One region of the Jatrophihabitans lederbergiae genome, then DNA from elsewhere that is predicted to be linked to it. Evidence: riboswitches for the same ligand, from Rfam matches in the RefSeq annotation. Region 1 holds a riboswitch; the other holds the start of a gene.
The links. Region 1 has a riboswitch for thiamine pyrophosphate ahead of RM423_RS01630 (purine-cytosine permease family protein). Riboswitches for the same ligand answer to the same signal wherever they lie in the genome.
Positions count from the first base shown of each region.

Region 2: another riboswitch for thiamine pyrophosphate. It lies ahead of thiC (phosphomethylpyrimidine synthase ThiC); the one in region 1 lies ahead of RM423_RS01630 (purine-cytosine permease family protein).

Region 1 covers NZ_JAVREH010000002.1:35,512-43,472, forward strand. Annotated here, with positions in the region: gene RM423_RS01615 (mycothione reductase) at 1-359, shown strand, start outside; gene RM423_RS01620 (ROK family protein) at 356-1,306, shown strand; gene thiD (bifunctional hydroxymethylpyrimidine kinase/phosphomethylpyrimidine kinase) at 1,369-2,328, opposite strand; TPP riboswitch at 2,342-2,471, shown strand; gene RM423_RS01630 (purine-cytosine permease family protein) at 2,469-3,848, shown strand; gene RM423_RS01635 (thiazole synthase) at 3,858-4,643, shown strand; gene RM423_RS01640 (SDR family oxidoreductase) at 4,823-5,584, opposite strand; gene RM423_RS01645 (class I SAM-dependent DNA methyltransferase) at 5,709-6,443, opposite strand; partial or broken gene RM423_RS25355 (DUF885 family protein) at 6,649-6,789, shown strand; gene thiS (sulfur carrier protein ThiS) at 7,045-7,245, opposite strand; gene thiO (glycine oxidase ThiO) at 7,236-7,961, opposite strand, start outside.
Region 2 covers NZ_JAVREH010000069.1:6,075-14,035, reverse strand. Annotated here, with positions in the region: gene RM423_RS22265 (TetR/AcrR family transcriptional regulator) at 1-261, opposite strand, end outside; gene RM423_RS22260 (alpha/beta fold hydrolase) at 359-1,054, shown strand; gene RM423_RS22255 (DUF6640 family protein) at 1,051-1,521, shown strand; gene RM423_RS22250 (anthrone oxygenase family protein) at 1,521-2,015, shown strand; gene RM423_RS22245 (hypothetical protein) at 2,297-2,683, opposite strand; gene RM423_RS22240 (hypothetical protein) at 2,927-3,289, shown strand; TPP riboswitch at 3,351-3,462, shown strand; partial or broken gene thiC (phosphomethylpyrimidine synthase ThiC) at 3,504-5,107, shown strand; gene RM423_RS22230 (hypothetical protein) at 5,247-6,020, shown strand; gene RM423_RS22225 (cupin domain-containing protein) at 6,179-6,532, opposite strand; partial or broken gene RM423_RS22220 (DUF1348 family protein) at 6,634-6,768, shown strand; gene RM423_RS22215 (hypothetical protein) at 6,921-7,394, opposite strand; gene RM423_RS22210 (hypothetical protein) at 7,846-7,961, opposite strand, start outside.

The DNA.
Region 1 (7,961 bases):
TTCCGGCCGCGGTGTTCACCCAGCCCCAGATCGCCAGCGTCGGCCTGACCGAAGAGGCGGCAAGGGCACGCGACCTGCGTTACGTGGTCGCCACCCAGGACTTCGGCGACACTGCCTACGGCTGGGCGACCGAGGATCAGACCGGCATCTGCAAGCTGATCGCCGATCCGGACACCGGGCTGCTGCTCGGGGCGCACCTGATGGGTTACCAGGCCTCGAACCTGATCCAGCCGCTGGTCCAGGCGATGTCCTTCGGCCAGCGGGTACAGGACGTCGCACGAGGGCAGTACTGGATCCACCCGGCGCTGATGGAGGTCGTCGAGAACGCCCTGCTCAAGCTCGGCCTGAACGAATCGTGAACACCCGGAGCCGGCCCGCCGGTGAGCCGGCCGTCGGCCGGGCCACTCCGAAGCCCCGTCAGCCCGACGCCATCCCGGTGCTCGAGGTCGGTGGCACGCACGTGACGGCGGCCTGGGTCAGCCCCGTCGACTGGCACACCAGCCAGGTGTACCGGACGGAGTTGCGCGCCGAGAGCACGGCCGCCGAACTGATCGAGGGCCTGGTCGCTGCCGCGGCGACGCTTGGGGCGGAAGAGGGCTCCACCTGGGGAATCGCGATGCCCGGGCCGTTCGACTACACCCGCGGCGTCGCCCACTACGCCGGCGTCGGCAAGTTCGAGGGCCTGAACGGGGTGGACGTCCGGTCCGAGCTGCACCAGGCGCTGCCGCACCAGCCTGGCTCGATCACGTTCATCAACGACGCGAGCGCATTCCTGAGCGGTGAGTGGCTGGTCGGAGCGGCGCGCGGAGCGACTCGGTGTGCCGCCGTCACGCTGGGCACCGGAGTGGGTTCCGCCTTTCTAGACAAGGGCACTGTGGTTGACAGCGGTCCGTCGGTGCCGCCGCACGCCGAGGTGCACCTGCTCGACCACGCCGGCCGGCCGCTGGAGGACTGGGTGTCCCGGCGGGCTATCCGGCGCGCGTACGCGACGGCGACCGGGCGTCCTGACGATACGGACGTGAAAGAGATTGCCGACCTGGCCAGAAGCGGCGACCCGACCGCGCGCGACGCCTTCACCGCGGCGTTCACCGTGCTGGGCGAGGTGCTCGGGCCGTGGCTGGAAACCTTCGGCGCGGACATGCTCGTGATCGGCGGTTCCATCAGCCGGTCCTGGGACCTGATCGAGGAGCCACTGCGCCGCGGACTGTCCCGGCACGCCTCGTGCCACTTCGCGATCGGCCTGGCGGAGCATCCCGAGGTGGCGCCGCTGGTGGGTGCGGCGTACCCGGCCGCCTATCCCAACTGAGCCTGCCCAACTGAGCCTGCCCACCTGATCCTGCCTAACCGGGCGGACCTACCTGAGCGTGGCTACCTCAGTTGGCCTGCTTGAGCCGGGTTGCCGGCTGGTGAGCTCGTCGGCGGGCGCATCGAGCGCACGTCCAGCACGTCCACCGGACCGTCCCCGGCGCCGAGGCCGACCAGCCCGTGCTTGACGGCCGAAGCCGCCACCAGGGCGGCCTGCCGCGCGGCCTGCGCAACGGGCAGCCCCCGAGCAAGGCAGGCGGCGAGGGCGGCGGAGTGCGTGCAGCCGGCCCCGTGGGTCGCCGCCACCGGATACCGGGGCACCGGGATGTCGAGATGCTGGCCGTCGGCGTACAGGTGGTCGATGTGCTGCTGCCCGTGCCCGCCGGTGACCAGCACGCCACGGGCGCCCATGGCGACCAGCGCCTCGGCGATCTCGGCGCGGTCCTCGCTGCCCAGGCCGGTGAGTGCCTGTGCCTCCATCAGGTTCGGCGTGATCACCGTCGCCAGCGGGAACAGCAGCTCGACGAGCGCGCCGACCGCGTCCTCGCGCAGCAGTTGGGCGCCGGACGAGGCGATCATGACCGGGTCCACCACCAGCGGCACGTCGCGGCCCGCCAGCGCCTGGGCCACCGTGGTGATGATCTGCTCGGAGAACAGCATGCCGGTCTTGATGGCGGCCGGTGGCAGATCGTCGAAGATGGCGTCCAGCTGCGCGAGGATGAAGTCCGGCGGGCATTCGTGGACCGCGTTGACGCCCACGGTGTTCTGGGCGGTCAGCGCGACGATCGCCGACATCCCGTGCACGCCGCAGCGGGCGAACGCCTTGAGATCGGCCTGGATGCCCGCACCGCCGCCGGAGTCCGACGAGGCGATGGTGAGCGCTCTGATCGGCGCGGGGCGCCCGGGACTGTCGGGGGCGCTGTCCACGGCACCGTTGGCCGCATCGGAGGCGGTATCGGACGCCGCATCATTCGCGGTGTCGGTGAAGCGGGCGTTTACGGGATTGTCGCTGGTCGGCTGCACCGTACTAACCTAGAACAGTCCCCGCGGGAGCCTGCGTGATCGGGCTGAGAGGTGCGGCGTAACAGGGTTTGCTCTGTGCGGCCGCCGACCGCTTGAACCTGATCCGGCTAATACCGGCGAAGGGAGAGAGGTGGCCACCCATGGCTGTCGATACCCATCCTGATCTTTCCATTGACGATGCGCACGCCGAGGCGCCCACCACGCTGAACGAGGCCGCGCCCCGCACCCTGAGCCTGTTCGACCAGTTCGGCTTCTGGGGCAATGTCGGCGTCAGCCTGCTCGGGTTCAGCGGGGCAATCGCGATCCTGGCCCCGTACGGCGTGCAGCCGCTTAGCATGGCGGCGGCGGTCTCGGCCGTCGTGGTCGGTTCGGTGCTTGGCGGCCTGATCCTGGGTGCCTCGCTGGTGCTGGGCGCCCGGACCGGCGCGCCGGCGATGGTGCTGCTGCGCGGGCTGCTGGGCACCAAGGCCTCGTTCGTGCCGACCGCGCTCAACATCGCCCAGTGCCTGGGCTGGGCCGTCTTCGAACTGGTGACCATCTCGACCGGCCTGCAGGCCCTGACGTCCGGGGACCTGCCGCGCTGGCTGTGCCTGCTGCTGGCCGGAGTCGTGACCACCGCCCTGACGATCCGGCCGCTGGGCTGGATCCGGGCGCTGCGCAAGTACGTCTCGGTGCTGGTGGTGTTCGCGCTGGTGGTGCTGGCGATCGGCCTGCTGCGCAACCCGGTGCCGGCGCTGAGCGGGTCCTGGCAGGGTTTCTGGCTGGCCGTCGACTCCGCAATGGCCCTGACGATCTCGTGGGTGCCGTTGGGCGCCGACTACTCCCGGCACTCGCGCTCGTCGCGCGCGGCGTTCGCGGGTGGCTTTCTCGGGTACGGAGTGACCCAGATCGCCTGCCTGGTGATCGGGTTGGTCGCCCTCGCGCAGGTCGCCCAGGACGGCAGCCGGATCTTCGATCTGTTCATCGGCCTGCCGCTGGGCACCCTGGCCTTCGCGATCCTGGTGATCCGCGAGACCGACCAGAGCTTTGCCAACGTCTACTCCACCGCGGTCTCGCTGCAGAACCTCAGGTCCTCGCTGGACCGCCGGGTATTGACCGTGATCATCGGCGTGCTCACCACGGCGCTGGCGCTCACCATCAACATCAACGACTACGCCAACTTCCTCTACCTGATCGGCGCGGTCTTCATTCCAATGTCGGGTGCGCTCATCGCGGCCTGGATTCGCAGCCAGGGCCGGGGCTGGGACACCTCCGAGGACGCTCCGGCCCGGCCCGGCATGCTGCTGGCCTGGCTGGTCGGGTTCGTGGTCTACCAGCTGATCAATCCCGGCTCCATCGCGCACTGGTCGGACTTCTGGACGTCGGTCGGCACCCGGGCGCACACGCTGGGCCACCCGTGGCTGTCGGCCTCCATAGCCTCGTTCGTGGTGGCCGTCCTGCTGGCGCTGCCGTTCGGGTCGCCCCGACCCATCCGGTCGCACCGGTCAGAGATGCCAGCCGCAAGCAACTCGCACACCTGAGAGGGACGCATGAGCACTTCCGAATCGCTGGTCATAGCCGGTACCGAGTTCTCGTCCCGGCTCATCGTCGGCACCGGGGGAGCGCCCAGCCTCGACGGCTTGGCCGATCTGCTGGTGGAGTCCGGCACGCAGCTGACGACGGTCGCGATGCGCCGGGTGGACGCGGGCTCGGCCGGGTCGGTGCTGGACGTGCTGCGGGCGACCGGCGTCCAGGTGCTACCGAACACGGCGGGCTGTCGAACCGCGGCCGAGGCGGTGCTGACCGCCAAGCTGGCCCGCGAGGCGCTGCAGACCGACTGGGTCAAGGTCGAGGTGGTGGCCGACGAGCGCACCCTGTTGCCGGACGGCACGGAGTTGCTGGAGGCGTGTGAGCAGCTGGTGGACGCCGGCTTCACCGTCCTGCCCTACACCAACGACGATCCGGTGCTGGCCAAGCGGCTGGAGCAGGTCGGCTGCGCGGCGGTGATGCCCGGCGGCGCGCCGATCGGCTCCGGCCTGGGCATCCGAAACCCGCACAACATCGCGCTGATCGTCGAGCAGGCCGGCGTGCCGGTGATCCTGGACGCCGGCATCGGCAGCGCCGGTGACGCGCTCGCCGCGATGGAGCTGGGCTGCGACGCGGTGCTGGTGGCCTCGGCGGTCACCCGCGCCGCCGATCCGGTGCGGATGGCCCGGGCGATGCGGCTGGCGGTTCAGGCCGGGCGCGACTCGTGTCTGGCGGGGCGCATTCCGCGCCGCTGGTGGGCCGAGGCGTCCTCACCGTACGAGGGGATGCTCACCGGCATGCTGACTTAACCGATATATAGCGAACCGCCGATACTCCGTAGCTCACGGTGTGGAGTCATGAGGTGCGGACCGGCCGAGGTGGAACGCCAGCCGGTACCCGAGGCGGAGTACCCAAGCCGGCGCTGCTACCTGCTAGCTCAACGCCATTGATCTATTGCCGCTGACGACTGCAGCCGTCGCGTTAGACCTCAAACGGGCAGCTGGCCCTTGGGAAAGCCGCCGTTGCTGTGGATCAGCTGCCCGTTGATCCATCGACCCTGGTCGGAGAGCAAGAACCTGACCACGTTTGCGGTGTCGGTCGGTGTTCCGAGTCGCCCGGTGGGTTGCTCCGCTAACAATCTGGTGTTGAGTTCGGGCGTCATCCAGCCGGTGTCGATGGGGCCGGGGTTGATGACATTGGCTCGCAGGCCGCGATCGCCGAGCTCGTGCGCGGCAGCGAGTATCAGGCGGTCCAGCGCAGCCTTTGTCGCCCCGTACGGCAAATTGTCGACTGTGTGATCGCTAGTGAGGGCAACCACGGAGCCGCCTGATTCTGGCAGCTGGCGAGCAAACGCGGCGAGCAACAGCCAGCTCGCGCGGACGTTGACGGCGTAGTGGCGATCAAAGCTCTCTACCGTGGTCGTGAGCAAGTCGGAGTCGACGCTCTCACAGTGCGACAGGACCAGTGCGTCCAGCGGTCCAAAACGGGCCACGGCAGCATCGATGAGCGTCTGGGGTCCGGCGGGGTCTGCGAGATCGACCGGCGCAAGCTCCACGTCGATGCCGACGCTCCTCAGTTCGTCAGCCAGTGCTTCCGGATCGTTCGGGCCAGCTTCGAGTCCGAGGCGCTCGTCGTAGGGACGCCAGAAAGAAAGCACGAGATCCCAGCCGTCGGCTGCCAAACCAGCTGCGAGACCAGCACCAATTCCTCGCCGCCGCCCCACCCCGGTTATCAATGCGGTTCGAGTCACCCCGCCATTCTCGCCCGGCCATGCTGGCGGGTGTCATACGACATCCCGCTGCGGGACGATGCTCAGGATCGGCAAGCGGGACCCGGGGTGATGTGGCAGCTGCTCTCGAAGTGATTGGAGGTGTCTAGACGCGGTGTGGGCTGTAGACACTGACGTGTCTGCGACTGTCGATGGTGAACGGCTCCTGCCGCCAGCCGCTCCATCGGTGGAGGAGTTGTAGGCCGGCGATTCGCGCCATGAGGTCGAGCTCGCTGGGGTAGACGAGGCGTAGGGAGATCGGTGACATCTGAATGCCGTTGCTCGTCAGGCGCATGTGATTGATGTCAAGGATCTGCGTCATTGCGTCGTAGCGGTGCGGACTCATCCGCACTTCGTCCAAGCCGACCTTTGGCACCTCAACGTAGCTGCCTTTGCGCGGCCCATCCCACGGCACTCCGGTTTCGACGACGAAGACGCCGTCGTCGGTGAGGTGCCTTGCCGCATTTTCAAAGCACCGAACCTGCCCGTCCTGGGTGAGCAGGTTGTGGATGGTGTTGAAGACGAGGTACACCAGTGGGTACCGGCCAGGCAGCTCGACCGTCGACATGTCGCCGATGGTCACCTGGAAGTCGGGTCCGCCGGGCTTTGCCCGCATGCGTTCCACCATGGCGGCCGATTGCTCGATGCCGTCGACGCGTAGGCCGCGCTCGGCCAGGGGCAGCGCGATCCGTCCAGTGCCGATGGCGAATTCGAGAACTGGCCCGTCGCCGGCGAGCGCGGCGAGGAAGTTCACGGTCTCCGGCTCGTCGCCGCGCAGATCCTCGTCATAGCGCTCGGCGACATCGGGGCCGAAGCTTGCGAACGGGTCGAAGCCCTCCACGGCGATTCCCTTCCGGTTTGAGGTCCGCACGGCCAGCGTTTGATCATGAGGAGTGTCGCGAAGGTCAAGCCCGTGCCGCAACCGATTTAGGAAGTCCGTCCACCGCACGATGAGAACCTCCGTAGCTACGTCGGCGGCCTCTTGCGCGAGGCGATCGCCTCACGATCTCACCGTGCTCCGCAAGGATGTCCCGGCTGCTCAACTTCTGTCCGCACACGCCGAGGGCGGGGCGCTCTACGCCGAACGCCTCATGGACGAGCTCGGCTTTCTCGATGACCCCGGGGACCGGCTCGGGATGCTCGACGCCCAGGAACTGCGCGCCCCCCGCGTCGTCCTCGACCTCGGGCCCCTCGACCTGGACCGACTCGCCGCCGAACTCGCCCGACTCTGATCGGAAGGCCGGGGCTATCGGCACGATCGGCCGGCGGGATCCCAGTAGAGATTCCCCTTTGCGGCATCGCTCGCGCTCGCCGGCCCACCTGCTGCACCCGCACCGCGCCGGGACACCAGCCCGAGCGAGTCGGCCGAACTATTCGGCGTTGGCCACTCGACGGTCTTCCGCGCGCCATCGGACGCGCCTGGTCGGCGTGGCAGAACGCCTTCAGCCACCCTGGACGGCGGTGACCACATCGATCCGGTCACCGGCCGCGACGGTGGTGTCGGCCCAGCTACCGCGCGGCACCACCTCGGAGTTCAGAGCGACCGCGATGCCTGCCTCCCGGTCGCTCAGCTGGCGGACCAGGTCGGTGACCGAGACTCCGTCCGCGGCCTCCCGCGGCTGACCGTTGACGATTATCTGCATGGTGCATACCCCTCACTGCGGAATCTGGCGGCGCCGAACGGGCTCCACTCCGGTGCCAGCGGCGCGTTCGCCAGCACCGCGGCGACCGCCTCGGCGGTGAGCGCGGACAGCAGGATGCCGTTGCGGTAATGCCCGGTGGCGAGCACCAGGCCGTCATCGATCCGGCCGAGCAACGGCGCGTTGTCGGCAGTACCCGGCCGGGTGCCGGCGCGGGCCTCGACGAAGCTGAACTCGGAGCTGATGGGCAGCAGCTCGTAGGCGTTGCGCAGCAGCTCGTACACCCCGCCCGCGGTCACGGTGGTGTCCTCGCCCTGCTGCTCCGACGTGGCGCCGACGACCACCTCTCCGCCCGCGCGCGGCACGAGGTACACCTCACTGCCGCGGACGATGCCGCGCACCGTTCTGGTAAGTACCTCGCCCGCGGCCCGCAGCCGCTCGGGCACCGCCAGCCGCAGGATCTGCCCCTTGACCGGTTGCACCCCGACGTCGAGCAACCGGCCGGTGGCCGCACCGGAACACAGCAGCACGGTGCCGGCCGAAAACTCGACACCGTCCGTCGTCAGCGCGCCGGTCGTCCGGCCCTCCCGGCTGGTCAGCTGCGCCACCTCACCCGCCACGAACTCGACACCGGCAGCCTCGCATCCCGCGCGCAACGCAGTCAGGTACCGGCGGTTGTCCACCGACAGGTCGTCCAGGGCCAGTACCCCGCCGCGTAC
Region 2 (7,961 bases), on a different contig from region 1:
CCAGTCCTCCGACTCGGGCCCACCAGCGGCTGCGGTCGCCGCTGCTCGGAAGACGTCCCGCTTGCTGCCGCACGCCAGGTAGAGCGTCTGCAGCGAGACTCCGGCCTGATCGGTGATCGCGGACACTGTGGTGGCGGCATAGCCGCGCTCCCGGAACAACCGGTCCGCCGCTTCAACCAGCCGCACCCGAGTGCGGCGTCGGCTCTCCTCGCCGGCCTCGCGCCGCCGCCGGTACCGGTCCTCGACCTCCTCGGGATTCACCGAGGCAATCTATCTCATCACAGTTCCGCTCAAGTTGAGCTACGCTCCAGTGGAGCGTCGCTCTATGGAGCGTCGTCGAAACCGCGGAGGAGACGGCATGACCCAGCAGGACCATGTGGCAGTGCGGACGCTCGAGTCCGGCCCTGCTGTTCTCGCTGTCCACGGCGGGGGCGGACCGGAGTCGATGCGGCAGATCGTGGAGGGACTGAGCGTCGATCACGGGGTGCTGCTGCCGACCCATCCCGGCTGGGCCGGGCAGCCACGAGACCCCGCGATCAGATCCGTGCCCGACCTCGCTCAGCGCTGCCTGAGGCTGCTGCTGGACTCGGACCTGTCCGACGTCACCGTCGTGGCCAGCTCGTTCGGGGGATGGGTGGCGGCCGAGCTGGCCCTGCTCGCACCCCGCGGCGTGATCGGGCGGATGGTCCTGCTCAACCCCGTCGGGCCGGCACCCACGCAGCCCGAGATGGCCCACCGACGTCCTCCCCAGACGCCTGAGGTCGTGGGCCCGTCTTTGGACCTGGTGCGCAGCTACACCGGCCCGGCGATGTGCAGCCCGGACCTGTCCGAACGCCTGAGTGCCATCGAGCAGCCCATCCTGGTCGTGTGGGGAGCCGATGACCCGGTGCTCCCGCTGGCCTACGGCCAGCGAATGGCCGCCGACCTGGGCGACGCGACGTGCGTCGCCGTGCCCGGCGCCGGGCACCTGCCGCACGAGGACGCGCCGGAGCAGACCCTGGCCGTGATCCGCGGCTTCCTGGACTCGACACGAGTGGCGCGGGTGACCCGTTGAGGCCCGCGACCCGGCGTCTGTTGGGGCAGGCACTGGTCACCGCAGGGGCGCTGGTACCCGCCGTCGGCTCCTTCGTCGCCGACTGGAGCCCGACGCACGTCTACAACCCCGACTGGTCGGCGCACGCCAAGTTCCACCTCGGCCAGACACTGGCCCTTGCCGCGGGGTCCTCCGCCGTCAGCATCTGGCTGACCTGGCGACCTCGGCCCAGCGATGCGCGGCTGCGCGGCGCGCTGCTGGCCGGAGGGCTGTTCTGGCTCACCCAGCTGCCGGCCCTCCTCGTCCCGGGCGCCGCCCTGGTGGATCCCGACACGCCGACCCAGCCGTTCGACCTCTGGGGCCTGCCGGTCAACCAGATCACCGTCACCGGGGTGGTGATCGTGCCGCTGCTGGTCGTGGGGTACTACCTGCAGCGGGGCGCGATGGCCGACCGGACACCGGCCGGAATTCGGGAGAGGACGGCGTGATGAGGGCCGCGCGCACGGTGCACGCCTCCAGACGGGCACGCAGCGCACGGGTCACCGCAGTCGTGTCATCGGTCTTGTCCAGCGGTGTGCTCTTCGGGACCGTCGCCAGCCTCACCCCGTCGAAGCGGGGCTTCGACAGCTCCACCTACACGACCGTTCAGCAAGCCACGGTCCGCAACCTCCGGCCAATCATGGGCGTGCTGCTGCCAACCTCAGTGCTCGCCAACCTCGCCGTGCTCATCACCACCGACCGCGCCGACCCCAGCGCACGGCGAAACGCCCTGACCGGACTGCTCGGCCCGCTGACCTCACTCCTGCTCACCGCGCGATGGGAGCTGCCGATGAACTCCCAGGTGCTCGCCTGGCATCCGGACAACCCGCCGGCGGACTGGACGGCCACCCGCGATCGCTGGGAGATGGTGCACCTGATCCGGACAGCAACAGCTCTCATCGGTTTGTCCGGCACCCTTGCAGCACCCTCGACGCAGACCTGAGCGGCGTCGGCACAGCTCCCATCGGGAAACTGTGCCTCGCGCACGCGGTCGACGGGGCCGCTGCGCCGATAAGGAGCCGTTAAGTCGCCCTGGCTGCTCAGAAGCCCCTGACCCCCATCCACGGGCCAGCCGCCCTGGATCGGGGCGTCTCACTTCCAAAGAAGTGAGACGGTCGGTCAAGGCCACCTGCTCGGCCTGTTGAACCTGATCGTTGGAGCGCCTCCAGTTCAGCAGAGCTTTGCTGGCGCTCGCGGAGAAGGATCGGCTCCGCGAACAGCCAGCTACTCCACCGTCGGACGACTCATCCGACGGGCCGGCCGCAGCGTGACACCAGCTCGAAGCAGGTAGTTGCGGATGGTGTTATGGCCGACACCGAACTGCGGGCCGAGCTGCTTCAGGGTGGTGCCGGCTTGGTAGAGGCGGATTATCTCGGGGAGCTGGTCGTCGGTCAGGACCTTCTGGGGCCGAGGCTGGGTGTCAGACCGGACGAGGTGGTCGTAGACGGTTCGTTTGTAGATCCCGAATGCCCGGGCAAGTTCAGCCAAGCTGGCGCCGGCTTCGTAGCGTTCCACCAGCTTGGCGATGTCAGCCGGGTCGAGCCGGCGCTGGTGCTGTCGTAGCTCGAGCCGAACGTTCTGCTCCTGCTCGGTTGGGATGCTGGCCTGCACAACAGCGGCCCGAGATCGCGGTAGACCAGACGTTGCAGCCCTGGTCGTGATCTTGAGAGCTCGAACCAACGGGGGTGGAAGGCTTGAAAGGCACTCTCTCAGGTGCACCAGAGCGACGTCTTTCAAACCTGCACCCCGTTGAACGGGTGCAGGTTATTCTTTTCTGGCCGTTGTGTCCGAATGCGCTTGATGTAGACGGCGTTCTTCTCGGACATGAGTTATCCGTTGATCCACACTGCGAACGTGCCGTACACCATCGTGCGCGCGACACAGTTCTTCGAGTTCCTCCGCGCTATCGCCGACTCCGCGACCGACGATGACACCGTGCGGGTCTCATCCGCGCGGCTGCAGCCGATCGCCGCCCAGGACGTCGCCGGCGCGGTGAGCGAGATCGCCTTCTCTGACCCGGTAACGGAGTCGTCGAGGTGGCCGGGCCAGAAGCGATGGACTGGACGTGCTGATCCGCGACGTCCTGGTGAGCTGTTCGGCGACTCGCATCGTCACCGCCGCGACCAGAACCGAACCAGGAGCCACCATCATCGTGGCGCCCATCGTTTGACCGCAGTACGACGCCGGGTGCGCACGTATGCGCCGATGCGGGGATAGTCGCTGGGGCGCTGGCCGGGGGGCTCGGGGTAGAGGTTGTTGATGGTGCGAGGATGAGTGGGTATCGACCCGCGGGAGCCTGGTGTGCCGGGCTGAGAGGGGGGCATTTTCAGCCCCCGACCGCTGAACCTGATCCGGGTAATGCCGGCGCAGGAAGGGAGCGCTCCTTCGTGGCGTCAGCTTGCCCAACCATCGAGTGGAAGGTGTTGGTGGTATGAAGCGCAAGGTGTGTGTAGAGGGTTCTCGCACTGATGTGCAGGTCCCGTTCAGTGAGATCGGCTTGTCCGGCGGCGAGCCGTCGCTGCGGCTTTATGACACGTCGGGTCCGGGGAGTGATCCCGAGGTGGGGTTGGCTGCGCTGCGGCAGTCGTGGATCTGGGAGCGTGGCGATGTGGAGTCGGTGCCCGCGCAGGGTTCAGCGAACGCGGGGCGAACGGTGCTGCGGGCCAAGGCCGGCAGAACGGTGACGCAGCTCGGGTATGCCCGGGCCGGTGTGGTGACGCCGGAGATGGAGTTCGCCGCAATCCGCGAAGGTCTGGAGCCGGAGATCGTGCGGGGAGAGATCGCGGCTGGGCGTGCGATCCTGCCGAACAACATCAACCATCCTGAATCCGAGCCGATGCTGATCGGTGAGCGGTTCCTGGTGAAGATAAACGCCAACATCGGCACCTCCGCGGTGTCGTCCTCGATCGCTGAGGAGGTGGACAAGTTGACCTGGGCCTGTAAGTGGGGTGCTGACACGGTGATGGATCTGTCGGCCGGCAAGCACATCCATCAGACTCGCGAGGGGATCGTGCGGAACTCGCCCGTGCCGATCGGGACGGTGCCGCTGTATCAGGCGTTGGAGAAGGTGGACGGTGACCCGCAGCAGTTGTCGTGGGAGGTGTATCGGGACACCGTGATCGAGCAGGCCGAGCAGGGTGTGGACTACATGACCGTGCACGCCGGGGTGCTGCTACGTCACGTCCCCCTCGCCGCGGACCGGGTCACGGGCATCGTGTCGCGCGGCGGGTCGATCATGGCGGCGTGGTCGCTGGCCCGGCACGAGGAGAACTTCCTCTACACCCGCTTCCGGGCACTGTGTGAGATCTTCGCGGCCTATGACATCGCGTTCTCCCTCGGCGACGGGCTACGACCGGGGTCGATCGCTGATGCCAACGACGCGGCGCAGTTCGCCGAGCTGAGGACCCAGGGCGAGCTGACCAAGATCGCGTGGGAGTACGACGTGCAGGTGATGAACGAGGGCCCCGGGCATGTTCCGATGCACAAGATCAAGGAGAACGTCGACAAGCAGAAGGAATGGTGCGCCAACGCGCCGTTCTACACCCTCGGCCCGCTGACCACCGACATCGCACCGGCCTATGACCACATCACCTCCGCGATCGGCGCGGCGATGATCGCCATGTTCGGCACCGCAATGCTGTGCTACGTCACCCCGAAGGAGCACCTCGGCCTGCCGAACCGTGATGACGTCAAAGCGGGTGTGATCGCCTACAAGATCGCCGCGCACGCCGCTGACCTGGCGAAGGGGCACCCAGGTGCGCAGGCGTGGGACGACGCGCTGTCCAAGGCGAGGTTCGACTTCCGGTGGGAGGACCAGTTCGGCCTAGCCCTTGACCCTGACACCGCGCGGTCCTACCACGACGAAACGCTGCCGGCCTCGCCGGCGAAGACCGCGCATTTCTGCTCGATGTGCGGACCAAAATTCTGCTCGATGAAGATCTCTCACGAGCTCAAGGACCTCACCGCCGAGGGCATGCGCCGCAAATCCTGGAGTTCGTCGAAGCCGGCGCCCAAGTGTACCTGCCTGTCGACTGACCTAGGGCAGGCGGCGACGAGCCGGCAGCGGGGCGCCCTCGTGTGAGTTTCGTGTTGTCTTTTTAAGACAAGAGTGTCATGGTGGGTTACCGATTACTCACTCTGAGTAGTCGGACAACGACTATGGAATGGAACTTCGATGAGTACATCAGCACGCGCCGCGGGCTCGGGTCTCGCCTTTCTCGCCGCCTGCGCGGTGATCGGCGGTGGGGGTGTTGCCTTCGCCGCGCCGTCTCAAGCCTCCGGGCCGCATAGCAAGCCGGCGTCGCACGGGCACCCCGCCTCCCACAAGCCGGTCGACCACCTCGCCGGACAGCGCGCAGGTGCTGGTCACGCGCTGGCTGCTGACACCGCCCGGGTGACCCGGATCGCCTCGGCCGAGACAGCCTCGTCGGTGCTGTCCGTCGTGAACAAGGCGGCCCTTGCCACCGCATCCTCCGCCGATCTCGCGGCGCTGAGCACCGATAAGGGCACTGTCGCGAGCGCGACGACGGCAGCTCAGATCCGGGCCGCGATACTGGCCGGCGCGCGGACCGCCCGGGGCGCGCAGCTTCAACTGCAGCTCCTGACCTCGGCCGACCAGGCCCAGCTCAGCGTCGCGACGCTCACCTCAAGCGCCGCCGCCTTGGCCGCCCAGGCGCAAACCCTGCAAGACAATGGAACTGACACCAGCACTGTCACTACTCCGCTTGCCGACCTCGCCACCGCGCTCGCCCAGGCCGACGCCGACATCCAGACCGCGACGGCCACCGCCCTCGCGGTTCCCGCGAGCCCGACGGACGCGCAGCTGCACACAGCCACCGTGACCGCCCGCCAGCAACTCGCTGCCGCAGCCACGGCGCTGGACGTCGCGACCCAGGACCTGTCCACCGCCACCGACGCCCTCACCGCGCTGCAGACCCCGACGGCCTGACCGCCGGGGCCACGGGCCACGTTCGCTGCCGCGCGTCGTGAGCGGCGGCTGGCCGATCTGGACCGGGCCTGCCGGACCGTCACCCCCGAACAGGCGGGGTTACGGGTCGGCGTCGGACGTCATCGGTATCACCGGAGAGGTCGACCTCCCCGCCATCCTTACTCGAGTCGCCGGCCGGTGTTGCCCTGTTCGGTGCCGTCCTGTGTCGTGCCTCGGGGTTCAACCATGACGATGCGCGTTCCCGGCTCTGCCCGCGGTCGGTGCTGCACGCCACGCGGCACCGTGAACACATCCATCGGCTCCAGCGTCACCGACCGGTCCGGGAGGTCAAGATGCAACCGCCCAGCGACCACGAGGAAGACCTCGTCGGTGTCGTCGTGCGCGTGCTCGGCGAACTTGCCCTCCACGTTCGCTGCCTTGATGTCGTAGTCATTGACCTCACCGACGACGTGCGGCGACCACATCTCAGGCACTTGGTTGAGGACATCGTGGACGTTCCGTTTCTCTGTCACCGTCTCAGTATCCCGGCAGCACGTCGGGCGGTGGGCTTTCGACGGCTGGTGAGATCGTGAACTGCCTTCTGCGCGCGGTCCAGCACGGCGGTCGGCGCGGTGGCGGGTGGTGGCGCAGCTACGGCAACGAACTCTGGCAATTCGATGCGCAGGGCTTCATGAACCGGCGTGAGGCCAGCATCAACGACCTGGCTGTCACCGAGGACGAGCGCTGCATCTTCGGTCCGCGCCCGGACACCGGATATCCAGCTCGCCAGCCGCGCTCCGCAGGGCGCGCTCGACCGGGTGGCCGACGCGCCAGCCGGACGATGGGACCGCCGTGGCCGGGGACATCGTTCTATCCCCGGCCACGGTGTCGCTCCAGGACGTGCGCGGCTGCGGTGTGGCGTCAGCCGCCGGTGGACGTGCCGATTGGCGGTCCGGCCGGGCGGTCCTTGGCCTCGTCCCCGGCGTGGAGCTTGTCGATGATCGTCGTCCCGTTGACTGTCTGGGTGTTGAAGGTGACCGCGTCACCGACGGCGAGGTTGCTGAGCTGCGCCTCGCCGTTCTTGTCGATGTCGCTGGTGGAGGTGACGCCGTAGGTCGTCGTGCCGGCGGTGGTCTTGATCGTCACCGAGTTCGTCCCGACGGCGGAGACGGTGCCGCTGTTGGCCGGTATGTGGTATCCGCGGCCGGAGTTGCTGCTCGATGAGGAGTCGGTGGCCCCGGGGCTGGCCGTCGTGGCGGCGCCGGCACCGACGGTGCTGGCGATGACGACTCCGGCGGCGCCGCCGGCGAGGATCCCGAGGATGCCGATCGTCAGACCGCGACCCGGCCCCGTCGATGCGGGAGGCGTCGGCGGGGCCGGGTAGTGGAGGCTCATGGTGGGTCCTTTCTTCGGCCGCGATGGTGCGGCGGTGGGTGTCATCCGGCAGGCGCCGGCGACATCAGGGCTACGCCGAGAGGTGCTCGGCGTAGCGGCTCAGGAGGGCCGTGCTTGATGAGGGTCGTGGTGCCGTCGGACCAGACGACAAAGGCCTGATCGGCCGGGACAGGTCTCGAGCCATCGCGCGGCGTCCGGCCCCCTGCGCGTAGGCGGCGGTGGCATCGATGTCGGCCCAGGCCAGGATGTTGCCGGGATTGGAGATTGAAGTCATTGGTCGAGGTCCGCGGGGGCAGGCCACGGCGTCGTGCCACGACTCCAAGTCACGTCTCGCCGAGTGAGGAGTTCGGACAGGGCCGCTTGCAGCCCCTCGACAGGAAGGGTATGCGACGCCGATGGACGACGGGCCGACGGGCCGACGGTCAATGAAGTCCTTGTAGTCACGACTCATTTATCGTCGGCCGGGCTTGCGTTCACCTGCCGAGTACCTGAGAGTTAGCTGCCAGCCCCCGATGCGGTGATCCATCGCGACGGCCACGGTGTTGCCGTTGCGCCCGGAGCCGGCCG